2 regions of the Parashewanella sp. 2210YD4-3 genome follow, and region 2 is predicted to be linked to the other one. Evidence: predicted binding sites of a transcription regulator. Region 2 holds the regulator's gene; the other holds the start of a gene.
What was found. The regulator LexA, encoded in region 2, represses DNA repair genes until DNA is damaged. The targets are predictions, from matches to a motif close to TACTGTATNNNNATACAGTA.

Region 1 (3,430 bases), on a different contig from region 2:
CGCTTTTGAACTCGGGTATATCATCCATAACTGTGTATATTCGACATTCGGCATTACCGCCACTATTAGCCCCTCGCATAGCTCTTCCTGCCATTTGTAAGTATTGAACAAGCGAGTTCATCGGTTTTGCAATAAGTGCTACATTTGTTTTTGGTGCATCAAAGCCTGCTGTTAGTACATTAAAGTTTAATAAAACCTGTACCTTACCATCTTTATAGTCTTGTATCTTATACCTTCTTGATTCAACAGTGTCATTTTGGGAATCAATCGAGGCTGCTTTAATTCCTCTATAAAGTAGTGCTACGGATAAATGTCTACTGTGTTCGACTGAACATGCAAAAACAATGATTTGTGAACCTTTTTCACACTCTTTAATAATTGTTTCAATAATTTGCTGATTTCTTTTTTTGTTTTTAGCAAGAGCTTTCAGCGTTTCATTTCCTCCAGAGTCTCTCAGCTCATAAGCAGAGATGTCTGAATTATCATATAATAACGGTTTGAATTCAGCCTTAGCTAAATAACCCTGATCGACTAAATAATCAATAGGAGAAATATAGCCAATACTGTTCATTGACAGCTTGTTACCATTAAAATATTCTGCCAGTAGCCTATCCTCTTCAGATAAACCATCAGATGAGTAGTTTCTCCCCGGAGTAGCTGTTAAACCAACTAATCTAGAATTGAATTTTTCATTTAAAATGAAATCATCTACAACTTCTTGAAACTTCTCAGCAATAATCTTATGTGCTTCATCGAAAATAACTAAAGTTACTTTTTTCATAAGCTCTTGATATAAGATTTTTAAACCCGGATTATCTTTTTTTCTGAGACTCAAAAATTTATATAGACCAGCAACGATGAAACCATTATCAATCCCACTTAAGCTTTCGTAGCTATTTGAGTAAAAAGCATAGAGAGATAAGTCACTATTTCCTAGATTTCCCCATGCTTTTTCAAATTCATTAAACGCTTGAGAGCAAAGCTCTTCTCGATCTGCTAACCAAAGTACTAAAGCATTAGAATTCGCTCGTAAGTGCTCACACGCTATATTCATCGCAGTCCTAGTTTTACCTGCACCAGTTGGAAGGTGAATTAAGACTTTTTCATTAGAGTTCTTTTCTAAGCTTGAAATTACCTTTTGAGTTAACTCCCTTTGATATGGGTAAACAGAGTATTTGGGCTCAATCCTCTTGATCGTTTGGAATAAGTCATTTTCCTCACTTTCTGCTTCAGTTAGTTCTGAAAGACCTATTTTTTGTGAAAAAGTACTAAGGTTTTTTTGAGACCAACTAATAACAGCATCATAATGTTTTGGCTCGACCTCTTTTTCAGTTATTTCGAACTCAGGAAATAGTTTACACAATAGTTTTGGTGTTAGACGTTCAATAAGAAGTGTTCTTAAGTTTTCGTTATACACAAAGTCATATGCATGTGTAATTGATAAAAGTTGAGCTAATTGTTCTTTTTCGGGTTCCTGAGAATTTGAATCTAAATCAATAGCAAACTGGAGAGAGTTTGGCTCAAAAAAATTAAGCAACTCATCCATAGAAAAGTTTTTCAGTATCCTTTTTAGCATTAATAGTCCTTCAAAATAGCTTATCGAAGCCATTAATTAAAATTGTAATCTTTATTGTATTTGCTGTGTAATACTTTGAAATATAACGAGTATATAGAAGAGTATATACGCAATATATTCGACGCAGCGATACATTTTGAGTGTGCTTCACCTCGGCTTCCACTCAACGGCTATTCTAGTGATTAGGTGCAAAAAAATAAACTGTTAATGATCACAATAATCATACACATGTTTTTAGCTCATCCCTTTAAACTGCTTATAAATAGGTATACACTTTACTTCTGGACAAATCCTCCAAAACAGCAGAAGCATGAAAGCAAAATTTACGGGACACGATACCTTCCCTCTTAGATATGGATGGCTTTATAAAGCTGTTAACCATTTGAATTCAGGTGAAAAACTTCAGACGTCTAATGAAGAGTCAGTAAGAAAAGCCATTGTAAACCTCGGTGTTGGTAAAAACATGGTTAATGCCATTCGTTATTGGGCTGAAGCCTGTAACGTAATGTCTACTGATAATAAATCTGAGCAATCCGTCACAAAGCTGGGTCAGTACCTTTTTGAAGATAAAGAGCATGACGGTGACGGAAGCGATCCTTATCTCGAACAAGTTGGTTCGGTTTGGCTGATTCATTTTTGGTTGAATTTTAACTTTGAAACTCTTACAAGTTATCGTTACTTTTTTAACTTTTCAAATGTACAGTATTTTGAGAAATCGAAATTAACTACAGATATTATTGATGAGTGCAGTTCACTTGTTACAAATGATATTGGTAATCCGAATACCATCAAAAAAGACGTAGATTGTTTTCTAAATACCTATTGCAAAAAGATAAAAAACACTTCTTCTAAAAAGAAAGAAACTGTTAACGAAGATCATTTTACCTCTCCTTTAGCTGAGCTTGATTTAGTACAAGATCTGGGTGGTGGTTTTTACATCAGTAAGTTAGATGAACGTGAAAGTCTGCCTATTGAAATTTTTATCTACTCATTGATCCATTTTATGAGAGTAGAGACAGCTGAATCGAAAATTAATACTATCGACTTTGACTCTTTACTGACAAAACCATGTTCCCCCGGACGAATTTTTAGATTATCGGAAGCGGGCTTAGGTCAAAAACTGGATGAAGCACAAGAGATTACCAATAGCGATATATCTTGGATTGACTCACTCGGCTTAAGACAGGTGAAAATCTCAGATTCATTAATAAAAGAACCTCAAGCATTTTTAAACAAGTATTATGGCAACTGATCTCATGGCACAAGAACTCATTACAATCAACCAGAGATACAAAAGTTCAACAAGGATTGATAGCGAAGCACATGATTATCAAGAGTTTGTTGATAGCTTTATCGTTCACGGTACAGCGATAAATGTTCTTGATACTATCAGCCGGGATATTTCTGGAAGTGCTCAAAGAACTTACACTTTAACTGGTCCATATGGCTCTGGTAAATCTACCATCGCGCTGTTTCTGTCTTCACTTCTATCAAAAAATGTAGATGAGCGGCAATACGCTCAATCAAAGTTGAATCAGCACAGTGAAGCGCTTAAAGATTTTCAATCAAGATTGAACGTTAAAAAAGGCTGGCACATTGTCAAGCATGTATGTGGCTTAGAGTCGCCTGCGCACTCAATTCTAGTTAGTGTTAGTGAGTCTTTAGGCATTGAATACGATGTAAAACAGATTGCTCAACTCAATGATGAAGAGTGTCTTGAACAAATTAAATCAGCATTCACATTTAATGCTAAGCAGCATGATGGAATTGTTGTTCTGCTTGATGAGATGGGTAAGGCTTTAGATTTCCAATCCCGAGCCAATAAAGACCTGCATTTGTTTCAGTCTTTAGCCG
Region 2 (3,430 bases):
TAATGGCTTGTCGACTTCAAGTAAGTAGTGTTCTTGCTTGGCTTGCTTGTTTTCGATTTGATCTCTTGGAGTGGCAAGGACACTGTAAAAGCCTACGCCTTTATCAAAATAATCGTAATGCCACTTCCATTGTGAACCGGTGATCTTAATGGTGAGATCAGAATTACTTGAATCTTCCATCGCCAATAAGGTTTTGGTTGCAGGAATGGCCATAGCAATCAAAATCACAAATGGAATAATGGTCCATAAGATTTCGACTTTGGTGCTTTCATGAAAATTGGCCGCAACGGCGCCCTTAGATTTACGATGTTTGATCATGGCGTAGAGCATCACACCAAAGACAATCACCCCAATAACACAGCAGATGTAAAAAATAGTCATGTGCAGGTGATAAACTTCTTGGCTTATCCCCGTCACGCCCTGAGTCATGTTTAGGCGCATCGATTCGGCCCAAACAGGCGGCACCATTAGTGCGGCCAATAAACAATACAACACTCGCTTCACTTGACGTCTCCTTTGTTAAACAAAGAAGAGTTACACAGTATCCCTTAGCCCTATGCGAACTCTCCGGTTCCCAAAAGCTTGTTGATATCTAAGAGCGTAGTGGTTTAAGTTCCAATAACTCCGAGGTGAGACGGTATGGCGTGTCTGTTACGGTACGACAATGGTAATGCTACTTTATACGGCTTTTGTGTTTCCACTTTGGCGCTTAACAGCGAATCAAATAGTACGACAGCTTTTTCACTGGGACATTTCAACCTATGCAGCAGAATGAGTTTTCTGCCTTACTTTAAGGAAAGCATCCTTATTGAATTTTGCTAGGTTTTTATGTCTTTCTTTTAATTAAACTTTTTGCACATGATAATAAATTGTTAATTTATTATTGAGATTACCATACTTGGTGCTTACCGATTGATCAAGTTAAGGTTTTTGATATTTTTATTTAATGGGAACGGCAAAAGGTGAAAAACCGAATTGTAGTGGTGATGAGAAGTGAAGCCATGAAAGCTCTTCATCGGTAGATTATAAAAAAGAGACGTGATGTCTTAGGCAAAGGTCATTGACTACAGACCGATGCCGTAATAATTGAAGCGAGCCTCAAGTACTACAGAAAAGTTAGTGAGTGTGAGCCGCTATAGATGATGTTTTAATTGTTGTCGTTGGGACTTCAGTTTCTGTTTCAAAAATAATGCCCATCGCACGTGCGCTTTTAGTGATTAATTGCAAGCGACGTTTGTCTTTCATATCTAGGCTGGATGTCCAGCAAATGGCGGCACTGCTGGTGCCAGAGGTCAATGCTTTTTCCATTGCCCATAAAGTTTCAACTTCATCTTTAGTGTGGACTAACAAAACTTTGTCGATGGCAATTCCTGCTTTAGCCAAAATGGTTTTGAAATTGTTGCTTGGGGGATTGATTAATACTATCCATCGCCCTTGATGGCTCAGTTGAGCCAACTGTGGACTTAGCGTTTGCAGTTCCGTCAATCCATAAGACTGTGTTTGCACAGTGTTAATGGCTTGAGGTTGCCAAACATTGTCACTTTGCCAAAGTCCTGGGTGGTGTTGCGCTCCTATTGTTTGCATACTCATAACCATTCTCCATTGCGTATCACACCAACAGCTAACCCCTCAATTTCACATTGTTCGTAGCTTAAATCGACTTCAATTGGGGCGTAGTCTTCATTTTCAGCATGTAGATAAACCACATTTCCTTTTTGCTCAAAACGTTTAACGGTGACTTCGTCTTCAAGCCGTGCTACCACCACTTGACCATTATTGGCTTGTTGCTGCTTATGTACCGCTAACAAATCACCTTCTAAGATGCCTATATTTTTCATACTGTCACCACGAACACGCAGTAAAAAGTCGGCGGAAGGCTTAAATAAGTGAGCATCGACTTGATAATGTTGTTCAACATGTTCTTGAGCGAGAATAGGTGCGCCAGCGGCAACTTGGCCAATTAACGGTAGACCCGTTTCTTGAGCTGTCACTTCTTGAGTTAAACGAATGCCACGGGAGGTACCGGGCATGATCTCAATGTAGCCTTTTTTGGCTAATGCTTTTAAGTGTTCTTCAGCAGCATTGGCGCTACGAAAACCTAAACGACGAGCAATTTCAGCGCGGGTTGGAGGCATGCCCGTTTCTGAAATATTGCTTTTGATCAATTCTAAAATTTCGGCTTGTCTTGGCGTTAGAGGTCTCATCGCAATACCTGTTTGTTCATACAGTGTTACTGGTATTATATACAGTAATCTATATAGCGCAAGAGTTAACCAAATTTATCTTGAATTGTTGAGTGCCATAAGTTTGAAATTAAACTTCGCCATAAAAGCCTACAGCTATAAGGCACAGTTAGAAAATGAAGGACAAGAGATTAACAATGATTCACTCGTTTAGTAAGTGATTGGATTTTATACTGAGTTTTATTTTAGCGAGTCACATCCAATGGCAGCAGTACATCCAGATATTTTTCCTCCACAGCAAGTTGGTTATGGCAGTGTAGGTGTAGCCGGTAGCGCTTCACTGCCACAGGGCTTATCTAATGGTGAACGGAAGTATCAATGTAATCCAGAGTCTCTCTCTCAAATCAAGGAGTCTTATATTGATCCTGATGAGCATAGAGAGCTTATTCAGCATGAGCCTATGAGGCTACGTATGTTGCTTGCTAAATTTATGAGTGTTGAACCACATAAGATAACAAGAGATAAAGACATGTGTTGCCCATGTTGGCTGCTTTGTTCCTGCTTAGAAACTAAAGCTTGTGATTACTTTTGCTTGTTTTGTTGCTGGCGAGAAGCAAAAGGGAGTGAAGAAAAATAATAAGTTACCGCATTGGATTGACTGGGGTTAATCAACGGTCTAATTGGCACTATCCTCTAACATTTGCCTTTGGGGAGTTTACCTAAATTAAGTCAGTGTTCAGCTTTTAATTTATATAATGAGACTTTTACTTTTATAGAATTGCCAATGGAAGCGATAAGATCTCAAAATCAAAGTGACCCTCCTCCAAGTTATGCGCAAGCCATGAGTAAAAGTGGTGTGGCTCATGCAAAATCCCGAGATGTTGATTCAAATGCGAAGTTAACGCCAATCTCAGGTCAGCACTATGCTTGTATCCCCAATGCGCCAGACACCGTTGCAGATATTTTTGATGTTCGAGTAACAGGGATAAAAGGCTTTTTTCGAAAATTGGCAGGTAAGTCTACTGAGTTCAAAGTGAAAGTGTATTGCTCTGCAATATTAATATTGGATGATACCCCGGAAATTGATTCAGGGAAATATCACCCTTGGCGAGTAGGTCTTGTTGAAAAAGGCGTTGAATCTTCTCTTAGTTTTAGACTCACTACAAAAGGGCATATATACATTGTTTCTACTAATAAAAAACCGCCTTTTTTTCTACGGTTGTTTCATGGGTTCAGCAAAGAAGCCA

Region 1: a site for LexA is predicted at 1,776-1,795, ahead of AC1EU0_RS10690 (DUF4007 family protein). Genes of this name have one in related genera too.

The regions. Positions count from the first base shown of each region.
Region 1 covers NZ_JBWQOG010000006.1:75,206-78,635, forward strand. Annotated here, with positions in the region: gene AC1EU0_RS10685 (DEAD/DEAH box helicase) at 1-1,576, opposite strand, end outside; gene AC1EU0_RS10690 (DUF4007 family protein) at 1,887-2,828, shown strand; gene AC1EU0_RS10695 (DUF6079 family protein) at 2,818-3,430, shown strand, end outside.
Region 2 covers NZ_JBWQOG010000017.1:33,334-36,763, forward strand. Annotated here, with positions in the region: partial or broken gene coxB (cytochrome c oxidase subunit II) at 1-504, opposite strand, end outside; gene AC1EU0_RS18625 (cell division inhibitor SulA) at 1,117-1,590, opposite strand; gene lexA (transcriptional repressor LexA) at 1,587-2,204, opposite strand; gene AC1EU0_RS18635 (hypothetical protein) at 2,446-2,820, shown strand; gene AC1EU0_RS18640 (hypothetical protein) at 2,968-3,430, shown strand, end outside.